3 regions of the Methylomusa anaerophila genome follow, and region 1 is predicted to be linked to each of the others. Evidence: riboswitches for the same ligand, from Rfam matches in the RefSeq annotation. Region 1 holds a riboswitch; each other region holds the start of a gene.
What was found. A riboswitch is a leader RNA that binds a small molecule or an ion and turns the genes downstream of it on or off. The one in region 1 is predicted to bind cyclic di-GMP.
Positions count from the first base shown of each region.

Region 2: another riboswitch for cyclic di-GMP. It lies ahead of MAMMFC1_RS02600 (RraA family protein); the one in region 1 lies ahead of MAMMFC1_RS22455 (methyl-accepting chemotaxis protein).
Region 3: another riboswitch for cyclic di-GMP. It lies ahead of MAMMFC1_RS13430 (two-partner secretion domain-containing protein); the one in region 1 lies ahead of MAMMFC1_RS22455 (methyl-accepting chemotaxis protein).

Region 1 is NZ_AP018449.1:3,566,760-3,576,668, forward strand. It holds gene MAMMFC1_RS16060 (response regulator transcription factor) at 1-146, opposite strand, end outside; gene MAMMFC1_RS16065 (MotE family protein) at 500-1,060, shown strand; gene MAMMFC1_RS16070 (hypothetical protein) at 1,189-1,380, shown strand; gene MAMMFC1_RS16075 (hypothetical protein) at 1,817-2,149, shown strand; gene MAMMFC1_RS16080 (DedA family protein) at 2,255-2,860, shown strand; gene MAMMFC1_RS16085 (hypothetical protein) at 3,047-3,520, shown strand; gene MAMMFC1_RS16090 (phosphatase PAP2 family protein) at 3,613-4,752, shown strand; gene MAMMFC1_RS22450 (hypothetical protein) at 4,798-4,974, shown strand; gene MAMMFC1_RS16100 (flavodoxin family protein) at 5,029-5,655, shown strand; gene MAMMFC1_RS16105 (FMN-binding protein) at 6,246-6,704, shown strand; cyclic di-GMP riboswitch class I at 7,193-7,285, shown strand; gene MAMMFC1_RS22455 (methyl-accepting chemotaxis protein) at 7,543-9,528, shown strand.
Region 2 is NZ_AP018449.1:581,220-591,128, forward strand. It holds gene MAMMFC1_RS02585 (methyl-accepting chemotaxis protein) at 1-1,472, opposite strand, end outside; gene MAMMFC1_RS02590 (DUF441 domain-containing protein) at 1,509-1,967, opposite strand; gene MAMMFC1_RS02595 (RraA family protein) at 2,008-2,664, opposite strand; gene MAMMFC1_RS21255 (hypothetical protein) at 2,695-2,868, opposite strand; cyclic di-GMP riboswitch class I at 2,849-2,936, opposite strand; gene MAMMFC1_RS02600 (RraA family protein) at 3,103-4,089, opposite strand; cyclic di-GMP riboswitch class I at 4,211-4,294, opposite strand; gene MAMMFC1_RS02605 (M48 family metalloprotease) at 4,476-5,552, opposite strand; gene MAMMFC1_RS02610 (CsxC family protein) at 6,369-7,214, shown strand; gene MAMMFC1_RS02615 (IS1634 family transposase) at 7,514-9,190, shown strand; gene MAMMFC1_RS02620 (sensor histidine kinase) at 9,437-9,909, opposite strand, start outside.
Region 3 is NZ_AP018449.1:2,976,915-2,986,823, forward strand. It holds gene MAMMFC1_RS13400 (Lrp/AsnC family transcriptional regulator) at 1-229, opposite strand, end outside; gene MAMMFC1_RS13405 (cysteine hydrolase family protein) at 388-972, shown strand; gene MAMMFC1_RS13410 (DUF1648 domain-containing protein) at 1,045-1,599, shown strand; gene MAMMFC1_RS13415 (dienelactone hydrolase family protein) at 1,803-2,786, shown strand; gene MAMMFC1_RS13420 (vWA domain-containing protein) at 3,066-4,955, shown strand; gene MAMMFC1_RS13425 (amino acid permease) at 5,057-6,505, opposite strand; cyclic di-GMP riboswitch class I at 6,665-6,749, shown strand; gene MAMMFC1_RS13430 (two-partner secretion domain-containing protein) at 6,851-9,909, shown strand, end outside.

The DNA of each region.
Region 1 (9,909 bases):
TTTTCATGAATGATTCGGTCAAGGGCCTTCCGTCCGTTAGCTTCGATAACCGTCGTAAAACCTTGATGCACTAGTTCTAATTGAATAAAACTGGCAATTTTAGCCTCGTCTTCCACTATTAAAATTTTTATAGTTTGCGTTAACATTCTTTGGCCTCCCACGTTTAACTCTAATTGCGATAAATTAGACAATTATATAAAAGCATTTTTTTCAACGGATAGAAAGAGATTATCGATAATTCTAATCTGATTCTAATCTTCGTTTAATTGCCATGTAATGTTCACCTGCTATCATGGATTTGTAAGAAAGCAGAGGAAACATTCTTTATGTCCAGAGATATCAGGATAAAGACGATGAACACGAACAATATATTGGCTGTTTCTTAGCGAAGGACTTTATCCCCCTTTTCAACCACGCTGAATCCACTTTATATTTACAGAAAAAATGAAAATTATGCAACACAATCGTCCAATCAAACAGATAATTGGAGGCAATAATTATGGCGGAACCAACCAGAAAACGTAAGGTATTTACTTGGGTTACAGGAGGAATTTTAGTCTTGATGCTGGTAGGAACAGTGGCAGTATCGATATATCTTAAACTATTACCATTTGAATTTTCTCCAAAATTCCCATTTGTGTCACGTATTGATAGTACCAATACCAATTCCAATACCAATTCCGTGAATGTATTGAACGACAATCAACAGCAGGCGGCGAATCCGTCGCCGGTTACAAACAACAGCGCCGCGGTGCCTGCCAATACACAAAGTACGGATGCTATATCACTGGTCGCCTCTACTGCGACAAATGCCACTTTGGCCAAAAATCAAAACAACAAGAATATAACAAAAGTATCCCAAGTGTATTCCAATATGAAACCGGAAGAAGCAGTCGCCATATTAAATAATTTTGATATCAAAACAGTAAGTGACATCTTACAAAAGATGGATGAAAATCAAACGGCCAAGATATTAGCTGCTATGGACCCCAAACGAGCTTCAGCTATTTCGCGGGAACTGCTTCAATATCGATCAACACCTAATCCAGAAACGAACTAAGCCACCTGGTTTCATCTAGGTACGGGGAAATATTCCTTTCCGCTGTTAGTAATTTTCCGGAATATTATAGTCGGCAATTTTAAATGCCAGACTACTTACATAGATACCCTAACGAAAGGAGGGTCAATATGAGCGCTTTGGCCATTTCTCCATCCGCACAGCATTTGCCTATCCACCAAGCCACAGCGGCAATGGCATTGCGAGTGAAGGACAACGATGGGGATTACGACAATGGTACGGGCAGAGATGATGCTGTAAGAAAGACGCTACAGGCTGCCGCGCAACCTCACTTGGGTGCTAACGTCAATATTAAAGTTTAATAGTAGCTCCATATTGTTGGCGGGGGATTATATCTCCCGCCAACTTATTTTGTTGAGAAAAAAGATCCGGCGCGGCCTTGTCATAGCAGTAGCTGATTCGCCCCATGCTGGGGAGAAAACCGTGTCTCTTCAATAGGTCACGGTAAGCTTCGCGTGCGTACTGGGCACCTCGATCCGTATGATGAATGATCCCTTATGATGGGCCACCTGCTGTAAGGTTCTCATACAAAGGCTTTGTGACACGTACTTAGCCTGCAATGTTCCGACTGCCTTAATTGGCTTCAAGCGTAGCTCCAACTATACGAAGGCATCTTTTCCGACATATAGGAAGAGGCAGCCCTGATTTTTAATCAGATTCTAATCTTGGTCTAATGGCTGTGTAATGTTCACGGGGTATTATAGTCTTGTACCAAATAAACACAGGAGGAACTAATTCATGATAAAAACTTTCATTGCTCAGGCCAAGAATACTGTGGTGGCCAACAAAAAGAAACTTTATGGCATCGTAGTCCTGGCTGCCCTGATTGGCATACTAACCGTCGGCGCGCATGCGATGTTTCAAGTGCGCGGGGTGGTTACAGGTGTCGGCAACAATAGTATTACCGTAGCCAATTTCTTTCGGACTCAAACGGTCGACCTTACCGGATCAACGGTAAACACAGCCAATATTAAGATCGGCGACAAAGTGAAAATCCAAAAGGATCTTCACGGTAATGTTCTTTATGCCCGGACATCTTTGGACAAAGACGGCGAGCATGACGATGACTAAGCCAGCATTCAGCCCATTGTAAATACAACAGCGAACGGCGGGCTCTGATTACGCTCTGGCCCCGCCGTTCGTTTCGCCATAGCGACTACCGAAAGGATGGAAAAAATGGAACAATTTTATGCATTGATCATTCAATATATCAATGTCTGGGGCTACGCCGCGATCATCGTCGGCATGGCGATGGAGAGCGCCTGTCTGCCCGTTCCCAGTGAACTGATCTTTGGTTTTGCCGGCTATCTGGTCTTCCTGGGCCGCATGGACTTCACCACGGCGGTTATCGCCGGGGTGGTCGGAGGGCTGCTGGGCTCGGTAGTCTCTTATCTGGCAGGCTACTATGGCGGGAAGTCTTTCGCGGAAAAATACGGAAGGTACATTTTTTTGTCAAGGCGGCATGTTGACTCTGCGCAACAATGGTTTGACCGCTACGGGCTCAAAGCCGTCTTTTTGGCCCGGCTCCTGCCCGTCGTCAGGACCTTTATCTCTTTGCCGGCCGGTTTTGCGCATGTCCCTTTCAGCAAATTTGTATTCTATACGGTATTGGGGTCAATACCTTGGACAACCGGCCTTATCTATGCCGGGATGCTGCTCGGCGAGAACTGGCATAAGATTGAGGCCATGGGTCACAGCGCAGCTCTGCTGGTAGGGCTTGGCCTGGTGATAATGGGAATACTGTGGCTCAGGCGGCATAGGGGAGAGGTCGACGCCAGCTAGCTATAGGCCAAAATGTGTAACAAGGGCCAAGAAAGTTAAGGAGCCAACCGGAAACGCGCGGCAGGAAGGCTCGCCAAAGCGTGCTGGGCGGCGAATGGCTATTTCCATATATAACCGCGGAGAAGATAGCTCTCCGGGATTACCGGGGAGCTAATCGCGTTTTTAACCTGTCTTTTAGCCTTCTCGTTGCATCGCCCTAAGTTTACTGCTTTATTTCGGAGCCGGCTGGCTGATTGGGACCCGATCATTCGCGGTCGGCGGGCCCACTATTCGCTCGCTGCTCTGTCGGCGGCGATATTTCTGGTTACTCTCCCTTCCAGTTTTCGCGGCTATCTTCAGGAATGGCAGATTATGATGCCGTCGGAGGCGAAGGCCAGCATCATGCCGCCACTGGTGGCGAACCGGGATCTTCTCGTCGTGTCGCTGCAGCTGAAGAAGCCGGGTACACGGTGGGGCAGGCTGCGAGCCATTCGACAATTTGACCGTGTGGCCGCGCCGCTAGTCAATCTGGCGACAATCTTGACGGTTTTGGCAACCAGCCTTGTGCCGAAAAATGGCACCCTGCTGTTGGACTATACCTTAACTCTGATGGGGCAAGGCCTTAGTGCGCGGGATGCGGTCATTGCAGCAGGAAAAACGAGGCTAAACCAATCGTTATGACGACTTTGACCATGGTGGTGGGTATGCTGCCTACGGCTTTGGCAATGACGTCCGGAGGCTGTGGACGAATGTTTTAAGGGGGTTTAGGATAAATGGAGCGGGTACGGCGGTATGCTATTCTAGTATGTCTCCTGTTAGCAGGCCATTTAGCAATTGCCTACGGAGCCGAAAGCGTCGAATCTCCAGCCGTTTTTTCCCACGGGGACATTCATATTGCGGCGAGCCGGGTAATCGAGAGGCTGATGGTTGCCGGCGCAGATGCTACGGTGCGGGGAACTGTCAAAGAGAGTATTGTGATCATCGACGGGAATTTGCATCTCGCGCCCACGGCCAGAATCAGGGAAAGCGTTATAGTGCTAGGGGGCCATGTGGAGCGAGAAGTCGGGTCCGAAGTGGAAGGGTATTTGATCGCTGTTCCTCCGCAGGGTTTTCCAATGCTGAAGCTGTTGACCGTATTGCTGTTTCTTTTAGCTATATTGAGTCTGATAGCCCTTCCGCTCTTGGCGTGGCTAATTTTTCACATGGGCCAAAGATTTCCCGCTTATCGGGTAGCAAGGGATTGGTTGTTAAATATTCAGCGTCGATGGCCGCTTTTATATATTGTGCTAACCTTGGGATTTAGCTGCAGTATGCTGGTATTGTTTATGGAACTTGCCTGGAAAACAATATTCCGCCATGCGATGGGGGTGTTTGACAGCTCCATTATCTGGCTTGTACGATATTTTGCCACTCCTGCGCTAGACCGAGTTATGGTTTCCATTAGCGATCTTGGCTTCGGCTTTTCGTATGCAGCTATTGTTGTAACGGTTTTCGCTGCTCTGGCTGTTTATCGTCGGTGGCTGGAGGTGGAGGGCTTGACTCTTAGTTTTGCCGGTGGGGCAGTGCTTAACTATGTGTTGAAAAATCTGTTTGAGCGGGCTAGGCCGGACGCATTTCATCTGGTAGCTGCAGCGGGATATAGTTTCCCAAGCGGACATGCGATGGTTTCGCTATGCTTCTATGGCATGTTAGCTTTTTTGTTGGCGCGCACTGTATCGTCATGGCGATGGCGCTATTTCTTGGTCATAGTGACCGTGCTTTTGGTTATAGCGATAGGAATCAGCCGGATTTATCTAGGGGTTCATTATCCTAGCGATGTCGTTGCGGGTTATACAGGCGGTACCATGTGGTTGATGTTTTGTATATCGCTCCTCATGTTGGGGGAGAGAAAACGCAGGAAAGTCAAAATTTAATCGCTAGGCAGGCAAAAGGGCAACGCCGGCGCAGATCGCCCTGGCATGGGTGCTTGCCCAAAGGCCGTGGATTGTTCCGGCACGTGGAAGCTGGAGCGTCTGGAGAAGAATCTGGGTGCGGTGGACGTTGAACTGACAGGTGGAGAACTGCGTAATCTGGATGACGCGCTTTCGAAGATAGAGGTTCCGGGGAGCCCTATCCGGAGGTTCAGATTTTGCTAAGAAGCGGGTAATTAAGGGGAAACTGGTCTGACATAAGATGACGGAGGGAAAAGCATGAATGTTTTATTAGTAAATGGTAGCCCTCATGCCAATGGCTGTACCTATACTGCACTTGCAGAAGTGGCAAAGGTGCTGAATGCCGAGGGAATTGACACCCAGATATTCCAAATTGGAACAAAACCTCTGGCCGGTTGTATTGCCTGCAGAACTTGCTCAACAATCAGGCGCTGCGTTTTTTCCGACTGTGTTAACGACTTCCTTGATCTCGCCAAAGATGCCGACGGATTTATTTTTGGTTCTCCTGTGCACTATGCGACCGCAAGCGGAGCGATTACGTCTTTTATGGACCGAGTATTTTTTGCGGATTTGCTTACAGGCAAACAGTCGTTTTACTTAAAACCGGCTGCGGCTATTGTTTCCGCCAGAAGGGGCGGAACAACTGGAACAACTGCCACTTTTGACCAGCTAAACAAGTATTTCACCATATCGGAGATGCCTGTTATCTCGTCGCGATATTGGAAAGTTCACGGTACGACGCCGGAAGATGTGAAGAAAGATTTGGAGGGGCTACAGACAATGCGCGTGCTGGCAAGGAATATGGCATGGTTCTTAAAGTGTAAAGAGGCAGGAATTAAAGCCGATGTTCCATTCCCGGAGCGGGAAGAAACCATATTATATTGACCAATTTTATTCGGTAAAAAAGCATTGTTCCTTAACTTGTTAAAGGACAAATTGCCAAATTTTATTTGTTTGATTTGCGGACTAATCCCGAACTTAAAGAATATAAGAGCAGCCAAGCCATGGATCAAATACTTACAAAGCCTTGTTTGGACTGCAAGTTGCCGCCAACCGAAGTGAGCGCGTTTGGAGACAGAACACGACATGTTAACACAAAATTATTCTTAACTTAATAAATCGTGGAAGGAGATTTATCTACCTGGAACAAAATAATCTACTTGGAGAATTTTATACAATGATAAGTTCCAGGGGAGGACTCAATTGCAGGATTTTTTTGTCCAAAACATGTATCTCGTATTCTTTGTCTAAAAGCATGGCAAGCGGAAAGAAGGATGAGAAGCGATATTGACGCGAAAATGATTATGGCGATCTTTTCGGCGCTGGTGGCCTGTAGAAACACACAAGGATGAAATCAGGATCGGGTCCACGCTTGATCGAATATCTGGCCGAATTTACAATGAAGGGGCTTTCTGGATTGCTCTGCCGAAACGCCGAAAACCGTAGAAGATTAAGAATGAACAAGGAGTGAAATAATGAGCAACGACACTAAACCAAAGCGGAAAATTAAGATGTGGGTCGTACTATTGATTATTTTCGGGGTTCTGATTGTCGGGGCGGCCGGAGGATTCCTCGCCGACGCACCCGGCAGGCACGAAATTCAGGAGCTTGTGATTCAGGATGTGGATTTCAAAAAACTGCGTGATGGTACTTATGAGGGAGCGTATACGGGGACAAAAAGCCATTCCAGAGATACGCAGGTTGAGGTAACGATATCCGGCGGCGGGATAACCGCTGTAAAAATATTAAAGGGGGCCTTGGACAAGACAGGAAAGCCCGCCGAATTGACAGGAGGGTTAAGCATAGAGGATTTGTTTGGCAATGTTATTGAAGCGAAAACGCTTCAAGTAGACACTATCAGCGGAGCGACGCTTACATCCAAGGCACATCTGAAAGCATTAGAGAACGCACTGAAGCAAGCGCAAGGAAAATAGGGGAAATAAATGAATCTTATATAGGAGACACGGGGACAAATAAGGGCGCACATCCTGTACCGGCTGCTGCGCCCCTGTTCTTTTATTATAGTCACATAGGATGTCTCCTAAATTGCTCGGGATTCTTAAAACTTTTTTCTGGGAGTTGATATTTCATTTTGAAGAAAGCAGGCAAGTGGCAAGTCGCGGCGGGCCGGATTGCCGAAAATACACGCAAAAAAATCGAAGCGGATACAGGTAAGCCTGTTATTACAAAAAAGAACACTCGGTGAAAATTTCTGTAATTGCAGTAATAGCGGAAACAGCTACCATTAGTGAACTGGCAAAAATGATGCGTATTGATCGTACTACTTTGAACCGTAATATGAAGCCAGCAGTTAGAGGATGGAAGTTAATCTGAAATTTTTTTTAAATATAAATTATTATTTAATAATCGTTAAAGAGGATTTTTGTGGTAAATGTCGAACTATATAAATTAATGTAGAATGTAGAAAAATAGGCAAACTTATCCGAAAGCTAAGGGCGCAAAGCCATGGGTCTAAGGGACGAACTAAGGAGCCTATGATTGCCAGGTTGCGATTGAGCGCATTCAGTCACAACTGGCATTTTTAATTGTTCTTTGGAGAAGTCTTGGGGGGAGCGGATGAAGACGTTTATTTGCCTTGATTATGGATAGTGGTTTTTCGTCGGTTTTACAGAGTAGCCCTGCGGAAAATGCAGTGGCAAAGTCAAAGAAATTCTTCGTTGCGAGGAGGAGAGAAGACCCAAATAATCCGATACCTAAATCTATTTTATTTTTCGTTTAACGCAATAAACGAATTTTTTTTAGGAGGTTTTTATGGGCATTCTAAAATCGCGACTGACTATCCTTATTACCGCCGTTATCGTGATAAGCTTGTTACTTGTTGGCTGCTTAAGTTATATTAATCAACGAGATATTATCTTGGGGGATGAAAAAGAAGTTTTCCAAAAGATAGAGCTTAGTGTTAACCAAAGCATTGCGGAATATCTGCTCCGGTCGTCTTCCGTCGCGTCTTCCATTGCCTATAATCCAGAGGTGGCGCGATTATTAAGTTCTCAGGACCGGGATGGGTTGTTTCAGCTAATGAACCCGATATATATAAAGTTAAAAGAACAGGGCTTGGAGCAGATGCAATTTCATTTATCCCCAGCCAATTCCTTTCTCAGGGTTAACGCACCTGATAAGTTTGGGGACGACCTATCCGGTTTCAGACAAACAGTTGTGGAAGCTAACAAATCGCTTAAGCCGGTAGTCGGCATTGAGGCCGGAGTCACTGGATGGGGTTTTCGGGCCGTTATACCGATTTACTATAATAATGTGCACGCCGGTAGTGTTGAAACGGGTATGAACTTTGACACTCAATTTCTGGAAAAGCAGTTAAAAACGAAATACCCAGGGGAGTATTACCTTTATGCTCTAAACCCCGATGGGTCGGGTAAATTGCTCGCTGCGACTAACCAAGACGATACGTTAGCATTGCCCGTTGGTATTGTACAGAAAATAGTATCCAGCGGGACAATGTCTTATGGCTATAGTGATAACAATGACAAGGCATATGTCGTTGTTCCGGTTAAAGACTATTCCGGCCAGATCAAGGCATTTATAAAAGTAGTTTTAGACCGACAGGAAACACTCAGCCAGTTAAGAAAAAATATGCTGATTACCAGCGTCCTAAGCGTGGGTGTTTTGCTTATTGCCGTGCTATTGATTCTCTTTGTGATGAAACGACAGCTAGTACGGCCAATACAACTGCTATTAGAAAAAATGGAGATAGTGGCAAACGGTGATTTGAGCATTGGCTTCGACCAAAATAAGCGGGGTGACGTTGGGCGTTTGGAAGGTGCAATAAGCAATACGTTATACCACCTTCGCGCCCTGATTGGCCATATACAGCAGGCGGCAACTCAACTTGCTTCTTCCAGTGAGGAATTAACCGCCAGCGCCGATCAGTCAGCCCAGGCTGCTAACCAAGTGGCTACCGTTATTGGCGAAGTGGCGAGTGGGGCGGAAAGACAACTTGAAGCGGTGGATGCGGCCGCCGCAGTCGTTGGGCAGATGTCGGCCAACATCCAGCAGATCGCTGCCAACGCCAACGATGTTGCCAGCGCATCAGCCCAATCCGCTGAAACCGCGCAAGATGGCAGCAAAACTGTTGAGAATGTTATCAAGCAGATGGAAAATATAAAAAATGCCGTTACCCGTTCTTCTGAGGTAGTCACGAAGTTAGGTGAACAGTCTAAGGAAATCGGACAGATAGTTGATACGATTTCCGGTTTAGCCAGTCAGACGAACCTACTGGCCCTCAATGCCGCTATCGAGGCGGCACGGGCTGGCGAACAGGGCAGAGGGTTTGCTGTGGTGGCAGAAGAAGTTCGAAAATTAGCCGAACAGTCGCAAGACGCAGCTAAGCAAATCGGTGACTTGATTGCTATCATACAGCAAGACACAGACAACGCTGTGATTGCGATGAATGAGGGGACAAAGGAGGTTCATATCGGGTCGCAAGTTGTGGTTGATGCCGGTCACGCCTTTAAAGAAATTTTTAAATCGATCAATGCGGTGTCAACTCAGACAAGGGAGATTTCTGCAGCTATTCAGCAAATGGCTAGCGGCAGTCAGCAAATTGTGAATTCCGTTCGGGATATAGATGCCATCAGCAAAGAAACAACTAGTGAAGCTCAAACGGTGTCCGCTGCTACCGAAGAACAGTCAGCGGCCATGGAGGAAATCGCGGCATCCAGCCAGGCCCTCGCAAAAATGACTGAGGACCTAATGCAAGCTGTCAGGAAGTTTAAAATATAAGATATAAGATAAATTATTTACTAAAAATTTGGTGCCAGCCTTTTGGCTGGCACTTCAATATTATTGGCTTTAGCCGATGGAGCGCGTGAATTTTGGCTCCACAATAAACCACCTGCTATGCTAGAATTTGGATATAGTCCGGATTTTGCAATCTATGTTAATAGGCAATGATTGGCATGGAGGTGTTTGGCAAGTAATGGTGAATTATATGAGTACTAATAGTTTTCTTTTGGTAAAGGGTGGAAAAGAAGTGAAATTTCAAGTTGCGGACACTACTCCCATATAAAATATTATCCTGAGTATGTTGCAAATGCGTGGGATGCAGATGCTACGGAGTTCAAATTACTATACTATACCAACTAGAATAAAACTAAAAGATGA
Region 2 (9,909 bases), 1.8 Mb from region 1:
GCCGCCTCAATGGCCGCATTCAATGCTAATAAGTTGGTTTGACTGGCAATTCCTGAAATAGTATCAAGAATTTGGCCTATTTCCTTTGAACGTTCGTCCAATTTTGTTACAAGTCTTGCGGAGTCGGCAACGTTTGCCTCAATGTTTTGCATTTCAGCAACTGCTTTTTCAATTGCTTTTCCACTGTCTTCGGCCGATTGAGCGGTTTTTTCCGATACGGAAGCAACAATAGTTGAATCGGAAGCAATTTGTTGAATGTTGGCAACGATCTCGGTGACAAGCGCGGTGGTATTCTCAAGCGTAGCCACTTGTTCGTTAACGGACTGGGAAATATTCGCAATTGAATCGGCTATTTCTCCTGCTGTAACTTCAGATTGTGCCGCGCATGCCGTTAGCTGTTCAGAAGACGATGAAACTGCTTTGGCAGTAACTAATACTTGCCCAAGCAAGTCTTTAAGCCCGCTAACCATTGCATTGAAGTTTTGCGCCAGTTTGCCGATTTCATCACTTTGCCGGTTGGTTATTTCAATGTTCAAATTGCCGGTTTTAATGGTTTCTGTGGCTTCTACCAATTGGGTGATAGGTTTGGTTACGCGATTAGAGACAAAAACACTTATGAAAACTACCATTAGAACGGTAATCAACAAAATAGCCAGATTTGTCAGCAACAGACTATTATTTCTGGCATTATATTCATCGAAGGATTTTTCCATACAAATAATCCAGCGTGTTTTAGGGTCATATACATAATTAACTAACTTTCGGACACCATCATCCCCGCTGATTTCTTCTATGCCGCTTTGGCCTTTCATCGCTTTCTGGACAAAGGGAAGCTGGCTCATGTCCTTGCGCTCGTTTGAAACCTGTTCATTGGGATGAGCGGTAATTTTTCCATCCTGGTCAAGTATGTAGGCGGTGACTCCAGCTTGCGACCGCTTAACAACGAAGTCTTTAAGGAAAGAAAGATTGATAGAAGCCTGCAAAACGCCGGTCACTGTTCCGTTGGCCGAGCGTATTGGCGTGGCTATAGCAACCACAGGGTTGCCGTCTGTCTTACTAACCAACACTTCAGAAACTACTTCATCGTTTCCTTTTAAAGCTGTTTGATAAAAAGCCCGGTCGCCCACTTTTACCAGTTTGGCATTATCGCCTCTTACAAGCTGATTGCCTTTGTCATCATCAACAGTCATGGCAAGGGCGGTAAATACTTTTTGGGTATCACCCAGCAGTTGGCTGGCAGCCGGGAGATCGTAATTTTTTACCGAGGCGGTTTGGGCAAGCCCTCTTAGCACCTCAAGGTGTTTGTCTACATAATCTTTGGTTTCAGATTGTAAAACCTCAATTTCACTGGAACTAAGCGAGTAGAAATCGTTTTTTAGGGTTTTATTAAACAATGAAAAGGAGAAAAGGGAAGCCCCGAGTAATGGAACACAACTAATAATCAGCAGCAAAATAATTAACTTTTTTTTCATCAATCAATAGCTCCTTATATCAAAATGTATGCTTGTTCATCCTTTGAATAAACCCAGCGCATTTACTACAAGAGCCACCAAACCGCCGGCGATAAGCGGACCGACAGGCAGACCGCGAAAGAAGCAAACACCGATAATTGTGCCGACGACCAGAGCCGTTACTGTTTCCGGTGATTCTTTCATAAAAACCACTCCCTGGCCGGCTACCCAGGCCAAGAAAATCCCAATAACAACCGCCAGAAGGCCTACCGGCGCTTTAAAGACATCCAAGACTTCGTTCATGGCTATACGCCCTTGCGCAACCGGACTTAGAACAGCAATCGTCAGAATGATAATCCCAATGTTTATACCTTGCTTGTCTATAAACTGAAAACAATTTTCAAGACCCAGTTTGGGAATTAGTAACAGCACCAATGCAGATACAGATACTGTATGATTATTGCCGATCATAGATAATGCTAAAATTATTAATAGAGGAATGTTGTCCCAATTCATTTATTCACATCCTACCCATGGTTTTCGGTTTTCCGTTTCGTCAGCACTTTACTTTAGCATATTTTTTTAGACAAATAGTATCGAATGTATCCCATCTTAACCGGTTAATGCAATCGGACCAAATAACTTCTTGTTGTCCAATAAAATCAAGTCGTTCCAGTAGTTGTTCGGTAATTTGGTCTTTTTTGATTACGACAACACCACTGTCATCGGCAACAACAATTCCGCCGTCCAATTCCTGCCTGCGTTTTATATAATAATCCTCGTCGAAGCCGGTATCTGCATTGATACAACCGATTGGCGACCGGCCATAAGACCAAATGGGATATTTTTCTTTGATTAGTTGCTGAACATCGCGAATCAACCCTCTGACGACGATTCCTCGGACTTGATGATACGAAAATAAATATTTGGCTACAAGGTCACCAAAAATTGCTTTCCCGTCGCAATTAAGCGCATCAATACACACTACACTGTCTTTTGGCGTATTGCGGGCATAATTATGTACATGGTAATTCGAACCGTTAAAGGCAGGAATATAGTGGATGACGCCGACTACTCTGCTTCCAGGCAATAAAACCTGCAGTTTGGGATCTAACTCTCCGGTTTTATACATGGCATCGGCCACTTCCGTTGTACTCATCTCGTTAGCCTGAATGTAGTCCAGTATTTTTTTTTGTAATACTTTCCACTGCATTTCAAAACTCCTTCCCTTTAATTAATCTATCTATTTTTTTAACATTTGATTAGCCTCACCCTTTATGTTTTTTAGCGAAGGTAATTCATGTGCTAGTTTATATCCTTGCCCCGGTATAATTAACACAAAAACAAATAAAACCAGCCCCATAGCTGGTTTATGAGGCGTTTGGCCGTTAACACCAAACGGCAGCCTGGCAATCATAGGTATTTTTTCCCTTTAGACCCACGGCTTTGCGTCCTTACCTTTCGATAAGTTTGCCCACTTTAAAATTGTCAACAAAATTAATGTTATTATAACATAATATAATATAATATAATATAATATATTATAACATAATAATCTGAATTTGCAATACTAAATTCTACAATTATCATTTTTATTCGACATAGTTCGTATGACTTAACAGGACTCCGAGGAACCTGTACGGGAACAGGCTTAGCCTGGATTTCGCTGCAAATGTAAATATAAAACAAGATCAAATATGGCCCGCGTATTATCCTCAGACAGGTCCACAAACCTGCAGCCAATGTTATTGCCTTGTTGCCAGGTGACTTTTGCTGCGACATCAATGTTTCCTAACTCCTCGGGCAAACACAGCCGGATTGATAAATCGGGCTCCAATTGCTGCTCAGCTTGCAGCAATATTCCATCCATACTGATATTAATCGCGAGGGCATCAATATGATGATCTGTTTCATTCACTATGATTTTCACCGGCGCATGAACATTAGTTCGGGGAAAATTTCGATTTTCAATTATAACGCCCCGTTCTTTAAGAGCTTGATCAAGCCACGTGCGGTCCCAGGCCATGCTGGCTATGTCTCCCTTTGCTTTTCTCTCGGCACAGGATTTAGCTAAGGACTTTTCTAACAAATTTGGGGCATGACATGGGTTAATGACGACAATGCCGTCTTCATCCCCGACCAAGATATCGCCGGGATGAACAAGTACTCCCCCACAATCGACGGGAACATTAATTTCGCCGGGTGCATCTTTATAAGGCCCGGCCGGGGTGACTCCTGCCGCATAGATAGGCATATCCGTTTTTTTCAGTGCTCCTATATCACGAATAGCACCGTCAATAATGAAACCCCCGATACCTCTTTGCTTGGCCCACAAAACCATCAATTCTCCCATAACCGAGTTAGTCAGGTCACCTTGGGCATCAACTACCACAATATCGCCAGGCTGGGCAATATCAAGCGCCTTGTGAAGCATAAGATTATCGCCTGGGCGTAACTTAACGGTAAAAGCCGGTCCAAGTAAGGGAATGTCGTTGACTGGGCGAATTTTGGCATCCATGCACGACGTATGGTTCAGGTTGTCTGCTATATAGGCCGCCGGTATTCCTGCAAAACTGTCAATTAAAGCTTTTGGCGGTCGATTTATCTGCGAGAAAATACGCAATCCTATTCTTGCCATAATTAACCACTCCATTCAAATCAGTTATTACCCAGTTACACAAAAACAATTCTTTCTAAGTCTCTCAACGAAATAAAACCAGCCCCACAGCTGGTTTATGAGGCGTTTGGCCGTAATACCAAACGGCAACCTGGCGATCATAGGCTTTTCCTTTAGACCCATAGCTTTGCGTCCTTATCTTTCGATAAGTTTGCCACTATATAAAATTGTCATAATTTGAAGTATAATGATTTAATTTGTCAACCGCAATTCCACTGTAACACTTTTTTAATTTAATTCAAGTAATTTAACAATAATTTAATTTACAGTTAACACAAACAGCGAATTGCTCGTATCAAAAAAAGTAAGCAGGCAAAATTGCCTGATTACTTTTTTTGTACACTGATTCATTTGCCGGTAATGGCATTGATTCTGTCGGCCAGTTCATAGCCCGCGACATCATTATCGACAGGAGTCATAATCAGCTGCCCATCGATATAAACCGCACCATCATCGCCGACATAGGCGGTGTTTAGAGAATTATTGTGATATAACTTGGCGAGATTACCGGCTATTAAGTATGCTCTCTCTTCAGCCAAATATCTATTGGTCTTAACTGGCGTTACAACATCTTGGTTGTCAATTTGAACCGTCTGGTCGTTTTTAACCGTAATGTGCCCTTTACTATAATCCGTAAGGCGTTTTGCAAAATTATTAATGCGATCCGATGTCTTCGGGTGATTATTCGGATTAATAACTTTACTTAGTCCTTCATGCCATAACTCGCCAGCCTGGGCGCGAAGCTTGACCATAGATGCAGCTGGGCCGCCTGGGTTGAAGCCGGCGGCAACAGCATTGTTAAACCCTGAATTATCTGCGTTCCACTCCTCTTTCATCGTAATTACCTCATTAGCGACGTAGTTCCCTGCAACAACACCAAGAACTTCGCTGGTCCGATTCGGGTTGTTCTGCGTATATAAATCCACCACCAGGCTGAGTCCTAGTATCTTTTTTGTGCCCTCAACAGGGTCTTTATGTTCCCCGTGACTCATTTCATGCCCAAGCACAGACGCAAGTTCATCTTCATCCAGTAAATCAACCGTGCCTTTGTTAACGGCAATTACCCGTCCCAGTGTACAAAAAGCGTTGAACTCTTTAGCAGGGGTTATGTATACTTCATAATGGTCCTTAATCAGTCCGTTGGACATTAACCGGTCGGCTATATTATGTACATACCCATTTGCTTGTTCATCTTTATAAACTCCGGTTTTACTTTGGGTCTGTTTAAGCATATCGGCTTGGCGTTTATCATTAAGGTCATTCAATTGCCAGCTAATATACGAAAAAGCCACAGCGCCATATAATAATTCTTGGGTAAAGGTAGCTGCCGCTGCCCCTCTGGTGCTACCGGCAAATACCGGCACCATCAGGATGAAACCAATCAGGAAAATAACCAATATTTTTTTCCCTAGCTGGTTTTGCACCTCTCCACCTCCAGGTGTATTAACGTCTAGGACACTCCCATTCCCTGCCTATTAGTTCTAATATTCTATAAATGGCCACTATATTCCTTCTTTACCACAAAGCAACGGAATCCCGGTTTCCCATGGACAGATCGTTATGATTAATGATTTTAACAAAATTTTATAAATAATTGTAATTATTGTATTACATATATTGTAACATAAAATAGGTATGTAAAAAGAATCCCACTGAGATCACCGCCAAAATTGCCAGTATCCCAACACCATAGAACATATGTCTAATCATCGGTTTTTCCGCCCCTTCCTGTAATAAAAATTTCAAGATAAAATCACGGCATAAATCCTTCAGCCGAAAGCAGACAATAAAAAAGGATGCCCGGCAACACAAGTTACAGGGCAGAGATAAAGTGTTTATAATGAGGGGACAATCTATGTAAATAGAGAAGTGTTTGCTTCTCTAGAATCTCTGTGACTAATGGACTAATAAGCATAAACATATAAGAAAAACTCTAACTATAGAGTACATGCTTTTTGTTACAATTTGGTAACAACTTCATAAAATAATTATAACAAATTCCGAAATTTGTTATAATCAATAAATTTTTCTTGATTTAACTTAACTGATTTCGCTCTGTACTTCATTATACATAACTTTCCAGCTTGGCTGTTGCCGGCTGTTTATCATGCCGGAGTATGAGCTTTGACACTTTCCATTAAAAGCGAAGTTAACCAATTACTTATGTAACCATACTTCCACTTTCAACATACACTATATTAGGGTTAATTACCAAAACTACAAAAGGAGGAAATTTTTTTATGTTACGAGATTTTTCCATGCCACGAGATGGTATAGTAGTCCCTGAGCTGCCACGTATAGAACCAGGTCGTAAAGCTAAGGTCCTGGAAACCAAAACCTTGCAGGAGTGCCATAATGAAGAGATACCCACAATATATAAAAACGGTATAAGATCCATTAAGGTTCCTGTTGAATTGAAAGAAGTCTTTATACAAATCCCTGTGGAATCGACGATTCGGTTGGAGGAACCTGCCTTAGAAATTAAACGCATAAAAAAAAGCATCCAGATAACCCAATGTAAACTGGTGGTACCCGTCGGTAGACAGTGTAATGCAATTGACAGTAAGCTGTTTTTGGCAGGATTGGTTCGCAAAAATATTGAATACGCCAATGTTAAATGCATTGACGATAGTATAATCAGCGGGGATATCCGCCATACCACAGTTTCCATTCCTTTTGAATGTGCCACTGAAATAAAATTTACCGCCCCAAATATTCCAGTCCTGCCAAAACAGGCGCAAACTGAATTGAATTTCTTACATCCCAACGGCTTGGGACCCAATACCAAAGAACAGCGTTTAAAAGATTTTCAATTTCTCACCGAAGAACCTTTCTGTGAATTGGAATTTGCAAGTATTACCGAGGTAGACATCGAGCTGGAGCAAATACCTGTGAAGGGTGCGCCTTTTGAAAATGTATTCCAAACATTTACGGAAAAATTAGTCTTAAATATCCTGGTAAAGGTACTGCAAAACCAACAAGTGCTTGTTCGCACCCTTTCTGATTGCATCGAGCGGGAGCCCAAACCCAATGCCGAAAAACCGGGCAGGGAACCAGCCTTAGTTTCTAAAGAAGACAAGGATTAAAATGATGCAGCGGCTTTCCCGGACATTTATGGTCTGATAACTTTGTCTTTTTTAACATATAACTTGAAACGGGTAAATAATATACTAGGAACTTAAAAATTATAAGAAGACTGAAAAAATGAAACCAGTACTTATATTTAAGATACTGGTTTTTTTTTGGAAAGATTATGTATCAGCTAAAACCCATATTTCGCAGTCTCGTGAGAAAATACAAAAATTTTTCTAGAAAATACAAAAAGAAAATGGTTTTCAAAGGCCGATGGCGAATCTGTCCATATCAAGGAAATGGAGGGAACACCATGGGCTGGAAAGGAACATCAAGCCTGGAGCAACGGCAGCAACAGACGCCGTTTGCTCCGGTTGTCGCAAATCAGTACTTGAATCAATTAGGGTTCGTCGAGACCATTAACCGATCCGTAGAATGGGATTCGAAACAATGTAAAGTTTCTCCCGGTCTTTTGGCCAAGAGTGTAGTATTATCAACATTTGCCGATACACGCACTCCCCTCTATCGCATCTGGAAAACATTCTACGGAACCGATATTGCGATGCTATTTGGCGAAGGTCTAGCGGCAGAAGACTTTTCCGACGATGCCATTGCTCGAACTCTCGATAAAATCAGTGCCTTCGGTACGGAAACCTTGTTTAGCCGGATTAGTCTGGCGGGTCTTGCTGCCTATGATGTTCCTGTAGACAGACTTCATTGTGATACTACGTCGATCACTCTGGCTGGTGCTTACGAAGAATGTGAGGAGGAAGACTATCAAGGTTTATCTGTCTGCCATGGGTATAGTAAAGATCATCGTCCGGATCTTAAACAAGTCGTTTTGGGCAAAGTCGTCAATGAGCATGGAATTCCGCTGGTCAGTCTACCGCTTGATGGCAATACATCCGATACAGAATTCAACCGCTTGGCTCTCAATATTCTAACGGAAACCTATGGAGAGCGGCTTGAGAAGATGGTCTACATTGCCGATTCCAAGCTTATTAATTTGCCAACCCTGAAGATTTTTACAGAGCGGCCTACCCCTGTCCAGTTCATTTCTCGCTGTCCAGATGCTTTCTATCGGAAACTGGCGGTTCGGGTAAAACGACTGGCATTTGAGTCTGATGGAAATTGGGTTTCTCAAGGTGCGATTGGAGAAGGCAAACAGTGCGCCCAGTACCAGACACAAGGATTTCGAGAATGGGTAGATGGATCGGTATACCGTCTAATCGTAGTCAAAACCAGTGCCGGTCGGGAGCGGGTAGACAAGATTCTAGCCAAAGACCGAAATTCCTTGGAGAAGGCCCTAGCCCTTCTGGCGGATCGACCGTTTGCTTGTGAAGCAGATGCCCGTAAAGCAGCCCAGTTATTCGACCAGGAACATAAGAATTCTTGTTATGAATGGGAGTGGAACCTGGACTCTACCACGGTGGAAAAGAGATCACGTGGCAATCCGGGAAAAACACCTAAACCTCCAATCACAGAAACGACTTGGCGTGTGCAGGGCAAGATCTTCCGAGAGAAAACCGACAAATGCGATCTACTCCGTTATAAAGATGAGAGTTTTGTCTTGATTACCAACGTAGCCGAAGAAGCGATGTCTGACCGCGAAGTGTTGCGCCAATATAAGGAGCAGCACCGAGTTGAGGTACAGTTTAGGACGCTCAAGGAACCCGCGCTGGCGGCACAGATATTTCTCAAGAAACCAGGACGTATCGATGCTTTGTTAATGTTATTGTCCGTGGCGCTGTTGATTCGAGGACTGATGCAATTTCGGGTTCGTCAGCAACTGGCAGGATATTCGCAGACTCCGAGAATCGGGATGAATCGGGCCAAGCTGACCCAGCCAACAGCCGAGATGTTGCTGATACTATTCAAGTCCTATGTGCTGATCCGGGAAGGGCCAGATTACAGGTGTGAGTGTCAAAGTAACGAAGATTTGAAAGCGTTTCCCATTTGGATGGATCTACTTGGCATTCAATTTGAATAGTGCCAGGAAAATTTCGTGATTGGCTCATCAAGCATGGGCTTATTCAAGTTGCCCTTGTTATAAAAAAAAGTCTGTGATGCACATTCCTTAGCTCTTCTGAATTACTCGACCATATTACTATTTATTGCTTACATTAGGGTGCGAAAAATGAGCTAAAACTATTTTCACGGGGCTATCAAACTTCTACCGAAATTCTTCCTAATTCGAAGAGGCTTAGTTCTCTTTCTGTCATGTAATTTTGTGAAATTACATGATTACCGGAAATTTCACCAAAAATATAGTTCCCTGCGAGGAAGTTTTTACTTCGATTTTAGCTTTGTGTTTTCGAGCAATTCTATAGCAGACTGACAAACCTAATCCAGTTCCGGTTTCCTTGGTTGTTAAAAAAGGAGTACCTAAATGGTTTAAAACTGTTTCCGGTATTCCCGTACCCGTATCTTGAATAGTCAGTACTATTTCATCATTATCATTGTCTTGATGAGTTGTAACGGTTACTGTTCCGTGTTGTTCCATTGCTTCAAATCCGTTTCGAACTAAATTTAAGATTAATTGCCGTATTTCTTTTTCATTAAAAATAGAATCGGGAATGTCCCCTGTGTTCACATGCAATTCGTGTCCGTTGCGGAGTGCGTCGGCTTGCAATAAAGGTAACATAATTTTTATTATGTTGTTTAAGTTACCGGGTTTCATTTCTCCCTCTTTATTTTTCGCCAAAGATA
Region 3 (9,909 bases), 590 kb from region 1:
GATTGGTTGATTTCATAAATATTGTTACGTATGCTGTTATAGTTTTTCCAAGCAGTTTTTCATCGAGCAAAACAGAGTAACCTTTTATGACACCTATCTCTTCCATTCTTGAAATTCGGTTTGATACTGCCTGACCGGTTAAATGAACAACTTCACCGATATCTCTAAATTGCATTTTGCAATTAGCTTTTAATAGCCTTAGAATTTCGAAATCGGTATTATCAAGCATTTTTCGTTAAATCCTTTCATGGAAAAATCGGAAAAGGTCCAACACTTTTCCGGTACAATTGCATCTGTGTGTATAATTATTATAACAAACACTTTGGCGGAATACACGATTGTTGAATCAAATGTTGAATCAAATTTAGCCTAATTTTGGAGGTTGAAATGAAAAGAGCATTACTTGCAATTGACGTACAATATGAATACTTTACAGGGAAAATGCCGATTCAGTATCCGGCAGGAACTTTTGAGAAAATTCTTCAGGCTGTGGATGCAGCTAATCGAAGTAAGATTGCGGTAATTCTAATCAGGCATGGATCGCCCCAAAAAGATGCTGCTGTTTTTAAACAAGGCAGCCGGGAATGGGACATTCATGAGGAGCTTATGAAAAGAGAACACTTACGTATTATTGATAAGAATCTACCCGGAAGCTTTACAAATACCGAACTTGGAGATTTGTTAAGGGAAATTGGTATCGACACAATTGTTGTATGTGGATATATGACGCAGATGTGCTGCGACACGACTGCAAGACAGGCGGTTCATCTTGGATTTTCAGTAGAATTCCTGTCAGATGCTACAGGTACGCTGGATATCGCAAATTATGCCGGCAAGATAACGGCGGCGGAACTTCATAAAGCCATTCTTGTAACGCAGGCTATGAGGTTCTCCCAAGTGATTTCCACTGATGAATGGATTAAGAATGTCACAGGGGACGGTTCCGTGCGCCAAGAGGCGCACGGAGTATAGCGGGTGGGAACCCGCCTGGGAAGGAATAGCCAACCACTCAGTATCAGTTTGTAATCGAGAGGAATGATGATTATGGCATCTCAAGAAGTCATAAAAATACTGCGTAGTATCCTAACTTTACAACTTGCATCTTTTGTTCTGGTGACATTTAGTTTCTATTTAGCCATTTCAACCTATCCGGCTCTTCCACATACCTTTCCAGTCCATTTTGATTTATCCGGTACTCCTAATAGATGGGAAATGAAATCTTGGATTGATGTGCTCCGATTGCCTTTAATCCAACTAGGAGCATTTGTCTTTACGACCGCCTTAACGTTTTGGTGTGTCTATTCACCAAGATCACTGGCATACCTTAACTTGCCGAAAATTGATAATATAAAGATGTTAAAGCTGTCAGATGAAAAACAAGGAGAAATTAGGTTGCTTAGTGCTGTTTTTATCAGCATGATCACTCTCTTTATTTCGTTCTTATTTACTATTATCAACTATCAATTGCTTCAAGCTGAAACAACGGGAAGAAATGGTTCTCCAATTTGGATAGTTGTCGTTATTGTAATTAGTCTATTGGGTAGCTTTATTTCCGTAAAAAAGCTTACTTCGGCAATAAAGCATATTTCAGGGCAGTGAAAGTGGGACCTATCCCAACATCTATAATCATTGGAAGATATACCCTGTTTCTGTCGCTGGTGCCCAAGCCCGGGCTGGTAATGTATCAGGATTTGATAGGGAAATTGGTAAATGCCTAAAATAACGATTTGAAGTAAACCGTAGGCCCTGGACGGAGCTGCTACACCCCGATTTAGGATTTTTTAAAAAGGATGGTTTTTATTTTGAATAAACTATTAGCAGAAATAATTGATAAAAGTGCATTATATCAATTACATAGAAACAAAAGTAAGACTTGGCAATTTAGCAATATCGGATCAATTCCGACATTGGAAGATGTTCATCATTATTATTTTCAACCTCAGATACCGGAAATAAGTTTTGAGCATGTAAGTAACCGCAGTAATTATAAGATAGGCAATTTCAGGTACAAAAGTAGTATTGAAAATGGTCAATGTAATGAGTACGCAACAGGTATATATTATCAGGACAAGCTAAAAACTCCACCAAAACTAAATGTTATTTTGGTGCATGGATGGAGACAAGGAAATGGACGAATTAAAGCAATTTATTTAGAGCCTTTTATAAAAAATGGTTATGATATGTATTTTATTACTTTGCCTTATCATACAGAAAGGCAGGGTAATAATTCCTCCTATCAAGGTGAACTTATGATAAGTGCCAATATTGAAAGGACTTTAGCTTCTATAAGACAAGCTGTTGTGGATCTGAGAGCATTAATTAATTGGCTGCCAACCAATAGGACAAGTAAAGTCATATTGGTTGGCATAAGTCTTGGAGGACTACTGGTTAATCTTACGGTTGCGGTTGAGGAAAATATAGACGGCATTATATGTGTTTTTGCTCCAAATGACCTCTCGCACATTGCATGGAATACCATTACCGGAAAGTTCATTAAGAAAGATTTTGAGGATAATGCTTTTTCACTGGATCAGCTGCAAACGTGCTGGGCAATAACAAAGACCAGTAATTTCGCGACGAAAATACCAAAAGAAAAAATGCTGTTTTTTTCAGCACTTTATGATAAATACATAGATTCAAAAGACGCCGATAAGCTTTGGGAAAAATGGGGAAGGCCGAAAAGGAAGCTTTATCATTGCGGGCATGCAGGGATTGCCTTATGTAAAAAGAGCATAGCAAACGACTCACTAGAGTTTATAAAAAGAAAAATATTGGGGGAGGGATAAAATAAAGTGCTTATTGTTACGATTGCATTATGGTTTATTGCTATAATACTCTTTGCATGTCACAGGGGACGGTTCCTGAGACAACAATTATTCTTTTAGTCTAACAGAAAGATAATATTTTCTAGTGAAGTGCAACCAACGGCTATCGTTTTCGCTTAGGCTCGGCGCTAGCCGGGTTTTCTGATTATGGTCCGTTACTTTTTATTCCGGAATGCGTTTATTGTATTAGATAAATATGGAAGCTAATACAAAACGGTGTCCTAAAAGGGGATGATGAAAATGAAAAAAATACCGGCGGCCTTAATATTGAGTTTTCTGGTTTTGACAACCTTGACAACCTTGACAACCTTGACAACTTTGACAGCATGGGTAACTGCCGGAAGTCTCGAAGATAAGATCAAGACTACGGAAATACCTGTGGAAACTAATGCTGAAGGATTGCCGCTGGAGGAGCTTCTGGCTTTATTAAGCGAGCGGAGCGGCGTCAGCATCGTTGCTGTTCCTGAGGTCGCCGGCTTAAAAGTCGATTTGCAGTCAGCGACAAACCAGACATTGGCCGAGATTTTGGAGGCTCTGAGCAAAAATTACCAGTTAACTTACACAACGAATGATAAAAAGAACGCGATTATTGTTTTTAAGGGCTCATATTCCAACAGGGCACGGGCCGCTATGCCCAATGTTTCTTCTGAGGCCGGTATGGATTCTCATATGGGGCATAAAGTATTGCTTGCGCCCGCAGGCGGCTATAATCCGCCTATAGCATTTAATACCGAAGAATATAAGCGGATGTATGATAATAATTATCAAGATCCATTAAGCGCACCGGTATCAATATTTTCCATTGATGTTGATACCGCTTCTTACAGTAATGTGCGCCGGTTCATTAATAACGGCAGGCTGCCGCCGTCGGATGCGGTCAGAGCGGAGGAAATGCTTAATTATTTTACTTATGATTATCCGCAACCAACCGGGGACCACCCTTTTTCTGTAACAACGGAAGTAAGTGCTTGTCCGTGGCAGCCGGGGCATAAATTGGTAATGATCGGCCTGCAAGGGAAAAACTTAAGGGCAGACGAAGTACCGCCCGGTAATCTGGTATTTTTGATTGATGTTTCAGGTTCGATGAATCAACCCAATAAATTGCCGCTGTTGCAGACTGCCTTTAAATTGCTGGTTAAACAATTGCGGGCGCAAGACAAGGTGGCTATTGTTGTTTATGCCGGCAGGGCCGGATTGGTGCTTGAACCGACTGCCGGCAGTGAAAAAGATAAAATAATCAATGCTGTCGACAGTCTGCAGGCGGGTGGTTCGACTGCAGGCGGCGAAGGGATTCAATTAGCCTATAAGATTGCGGAAGAAAACCTTGTCAAGTCCGGCAACAACCGGGTTATTTTGGCTACTGACGGTGATTTTAATGTTGGCGCAACCAGTGAAGGTGAATTGACCAGACTGATTGAAGAACGGCGTAATAAAGGGATTTTTCTTAGTGTGCTTGGATTTGGCATGGGGAATATAAAAGACAACAAAATGGAGGCGTTAGCTGATAAGGGCAATGGCATTTACGCCTATATCGATAATGCCCTGGAAGCAAAAAAAGTTATGGTTGGGCAATTTGCCGGCACGCTTTACACCATTGCCAAAGATGTCAAGCTTCAGGCTGAATTCAACCCGGCCAAAGTTAAATATTACCGTTTAGTGGGCTATGAAAACAGGATTTTGGAAAACAGAGACTTTAATGATGACAAAAAAGATGCCGGCGATTTGGGCGCAGGCCATTCGGTTACTGCGTTTTACGAGGTAATTCCGGCTGATTCAGAGGAAAAAATCGGAACAGCGGACCCGCTGCTTTATCAACGTTCCGAGACCGTGCCAAGCGATGATTTGCTGCAGGTAAAAATCCGCTATAAAAAACCGGCGGCAGATAGCAGTATTTTGTTCACCCAAGGTATCGGCAGCCAGGAAATTACCGGCACTCCAGCGGCGAACTTCCGGTTTGCCGCCGCTGTTGCCGAATATGCCCTGCTTTTGCGTAATTCCGAATTTAAGGGGCAAGCGTCTTACCGGCAGGTGCTGGAATTGGCGAAAAAAGCCAAGGGGACAGACGAAGACGGGTATCGGGCGGAGTTTATCAAGCTGGTGGAAGTTAGCCAACTAATGGATGAAAAGTAGATCTCTATTTGATCCAATTCGAAGGAAACACCCACTTTTATAAATGGGTGTTTCCTTTGTCAGCGCCAAGTGTTTGCAACCAGCCTCAAGGAAGGTTGGCTTTACCTTTTACACCTGTCAGCGGTTTTTTTCTCCGGTTCCTGTTGTCCGGGCTGCAGTTCTTCCGACGTTTCAAACTGCGGTTGCCATAATGGAAGCGCTGAGGGTGTCGTTGGTGACGGGGCCGCCGGCCTGTGGAGAAAACGTGACCGGATGAAGTATGTTCCGGTATAAAGAAGAACCAGCATCACCCCCGCAACCAGACCTGTCCTCTGCCCCGGTACGAGAGGCATGCTGGCGATAATTGCCGTACAACTCACCATCGCCAGCCATGAGGTATAGGGGTATCCCGGCAACTGGCAATGTCCTGCCGGAGGACAGCCATTCAACTTGCGGAATTTGTAGTGGGTAGCCAGGATGACAAGGTAGGAGAAAAGCAGGGAAAACCCGCCGGAACTGATGAGAAAGAGGTATACGGTTTCTGGCAAAACCAATCCAAGAGTCATACCGGCAAGCATGCCGGCGCCGGAAAACAGGATGCCGCGGCGGGGAATGCCGCTTTCATCCTTAATCCAGGCGGGAGCATGCCCGTCTGCCGCCAGCGACCGGATCATGCGTCCCAGACCGAACATGGCCGCCAGCATAGTCGAAAGGATGGCGGTGATCAGCACCACATTCATCGCCGCTCCCGCCCAGGTCAGTCCCCATCTGGTTAAGGCAGCTACCAGGGGACTTGCATGGTCCGTTAGGGCTGCCGTCGGGATTAGCAGCAACAAGGATAAAAAAGCCAGTACATATAACCCCACTAAAGCGGCTACGGTGTAGCGGATGGCCTGCGGGACCGTCCGGGCGGGGTCCCTGGCCTCCGCTGCCGCCAGCCCGATGATTTCGAACCCGGCGAAGGTTAATACCACAATGAGCATACTGCCCGCAATTCCGCCAAGGCCGGCAGGAAACCAGGGTTCTGCCGTCAACACCGAAATACCGATCGGCGGCACGCCGTTGATAAAGCCGCCAACCAGTGCCGCTCCTAAAAGGATAAAGCCAACGATGGACAACACTTTCACCACCGCCAGACCGCTTTCCAGCTTGCTCAACCGGTCGGCGCCAAGCAGGTTCAGCAGCGTGACGGCAATGATAATGGCCGATCCGGCCAGCGCTATTGAAATACCGGGAAGCCAGGTCTTGATAAGAATCGCGGCGGCAGTTGCTTCACTGGACATAGCCAGGACAAGGCCTGTCCAGTAGACCCAGCCGACTACGAATCCCACCCCGGGCCCATAAGCTCTTTGGGCAAAGACCCGGAACGAGCCGGGCGCCGCCTCGGCTACCGTCATTTCCGATAGGGAAAAAAGGATGGCATATATGAGCGCTCCTGCCAGCAGATAGCAAATAATGATGGCCGGCCCCGCAGTTTTGACCGATACAGCCGAGCCAAGGAAAAAAGCGCCGCCGAATACTGTTCCTAATGCCATCATGGTCAATTGCCATGCAGATAATCCTTTGTTCATAAAAGCCTCCCCCCCAATTGAGTTATTGTCCTTCTAAGTATTTGCATGTGGGGGCTTATCATAATATATTTACAAAAATTTTAAAAAATATTAAAAAAAATATTAAAAAATATGGAGGAAAAATGCAATTTTATGTTGAAAATTGCATTTTGTTACAAAGATAATAATAGGCAAACCTATCGAAAGATTGGGACGCAAAACCGTGGATCTAAGGGCTAGTGTCTATGATTGCCAGGTTGCAGTAATATTACGCAACCTGGCAATCTTTTTTGTTGTCATCTTCACTTGTGCCGTCGGAAACGGCGAAAACTGAATTATAAAAGTATTAAGGAGGAAAGAATTTATATGCGGATCCAAAGAAAATTGAAACGTGCCCGGCGAAGCAGTCAAACGGACTTTATGCCTAAAGTCAGCCAAGCTGCCAAGCAGTTTCAGAACGGCAGGCTTACCACCAACCTTCAACCGTATCATTCGCTATGGCTGACAAGGCTCTGCATATCCGTTGCCGCTTTGCTGCTAGGTATCACAAATTATCCCGGCACCATATGGGCCATGCCGGATGGCGGGCAAGTAACAGCAGGCAGCGGGAGCATCAGCCAGACCGGCAACACGATGACTATCAATCAGACTACCCCAAACCTGGTCATCAACTGGAACGGATTTGGTATAAACTGCGGTGAGCGGGTTGCCTTCAGCCAGCCTACCTCTGCCGCCGTTGCCCTTAACAGGGTACTGGGCAACAACCCTACCCAAATATTTGGCCAACTGACTGCTAACGGTAAAGTATTCCTTACCAATCCCAACGGCATTCTCTTTGCCCCGGGATCCCAAATCAACGTTGGCAGTTTGGTAGCAAGCACGCTAAATATTGCCGATCAGGATTTCCTGACGGGGAAATATACCTTTGCCAACAGCAATAACTGTGCCGCCGGTGCAGTTGTAAACCAGGGCCAAATTACTGCCGGTGGCGGCTATATAGCCTTGCTGGCGCCGGAAGTAAGAAACGAAGGAATTATTGTTGCCAAACAAGGCACTGTAGCTCTGGGCGCCGGTCAAAAAATCACGCTTGATACCAAGGGAGACGGAATCATAAGCCTTGCTGTAGACACCGGCGCCGTTAACGCCCAGGTGGCCAACAAACAATACATAAACGCCGCCGGCGGCATGGTTATTATGACCGCTAAAGCCGCAGGCGAACTGGCTGGAACAGTGGTAAACAACGGCGGTTTAATCGAGGCGCGGAGCATATCTGAAAAGAACGGAATTATTAGGCTCGAAGGCGGTTCCACGGGAAGAGCTGCCAATAGCGGCACTCTGGACGCCTCAGGTAAAAATGCGGGCGAAACCGGCGGTACAGTCAAGATATTGGGCGAAACGGTGACTGTCGCCGACGGTGCCGCCATTGACGTATCCGGCGTGAGCGGCGGCGGTACAGTCCTGGTTGGCGGCAATTATCAGGGCCAGGGGACGGAGCAAAACGCCACCGCTACTACGGTGGCAGCTACTGCGACCATTAATGCCGATGCCATCACCGCCGGCAACGGCGGTAAGGTGGTGGTGTGGGCCAATGATACCACCGATTATTACGGCAATATCAGCGCCAAGGGCGGTTCGGTGAGCGGCAACGGCGGCAGCGCCGAAGTGTCGGGCAAGAAAACACTCCTGTACAAGGGCCGCACTGATCTCAGAGCGCCCCAGGGAAAGACCGGCACTCTGCTGCTGGACCCCGGGGAGTACACCATCAGCACCGACGCCACCAGCGGCAATGTGTATAACGCCGATGACCTAAGCAATCAGCTCAATTCCGCCAACATGGTCCTCCAGACCGACGGCACCGGCACCGGTGACATCGCCGTGACCGCTCCGGTGACATGGTCGAGCGGCAATAGTCTCACCCTTAAAGCCAACAACGACATCAACGTCAATGCCACCGTCAAAAGCACCGACACCGGCGACGTGGTACTGCGGGCAGACAGTGATGCCGACAGCAGCGGCACGGTCACCTTCGGGACAAATGGCAAAGTGGTAACTAACGGTGCGGTGTCCATCTACTATAACCCTGGCGGGACTAACACCGTCCCCATCGACGGGATTCCGACCACTGTCAAGGACTATAGCAATTCTGCCGACTATTCGGCTTATGTGCAGAATACATCCGGCAACGCCGGCAACGTCGCCGCCTACATGCTGGTGAACAACGCGAAAGAGCTCCAGTCCATGAACCTCAACCTTTCAGGCACCTACGCGCTGGGAAAAGACATTGATGCCAGCAGTGTTAGTAATTTTGTACCTATTGGTAACGAAATCAGTAAATTTCAGGGAATATTGGACGGAAATGGATATCGGATAAACAATCTTACTATCAATCGTCCTATAACCGATTATGTTGGTTTATTCGGGTCCACTATGGGAGCTGCGATTAAAGATATCCAGTTGCTTGACGTCAACATCACCGGTCAAAACTTCGTAGGCGGTTTGGCGGGGTGGAATTATACCGGTAGTGCGATCAGCAATAGCTACAGCACGGGTATGGTAGCTGCGGCAACCGGTAACGGCAATGCAGGCGGACTGGTGGGCTGCAATGACGGCAGTATCGTCGGCAGCTACAGCACAAGTTCGGTTGCAGGCGGTTTTTACGTAGGCGGGCTGGTGGGATACAACAGGGGTCCTATCAACGCGAGTTACAGCACGGGGAGGGTAACCGGCAGTGATAGTGATGTAGGCGGACTGGTAGGATACAACATAAGTTCTATCAACGACAGCTATAGTACAGGCAAGGTAACCGGCGCCACACGTATAGGCGGGCTGATTGGGTATAGCGCCGGCAGCACTGTCAACAACAGTTACAGTACAGGTACGGTGGGCGATGATGACGGTAGCAGTACCTATGTAGGCGGGCTGGTAGGGTGGAATGATAATTTCAACACAATCGAAAACTGTTACAGCAGCGGTACCGTGAAGGGTACTATGAATGTAGGCGGGTTGGTAGGAAATAACGATAGGGACAGCACTATCGAAACCAGCTACAGCGCGGCTGCGGTAACCGGCAAAGACTATATAGGCGGTCTGACCGGATATAATGGCAGTACAATCAACAACAGCTACAGCACGGGGGCGGTAACCGGCATTAATGACAGTCTTTGTGTAGGCGGTCTGGTAGGAGAAAATGACGGCGGCATCGGCAACGGCTCTATCAACAACAGCTATAGCACAGGCAGGGTAACTGGCGGCAGTGGCAGTACTTATGTAGGCGGCCTGGTAGGATACAATTACTTAGGCGATATCAGCGCCAGTTTTTGGGACACCGATACTTCCCAGCAAGCCAGCAGTAGTGGCGGAACGGGCAAATCAACGAGCGACATGCAGCGGCTAACCACGTATACGGATTGGAATAGCGGTACATG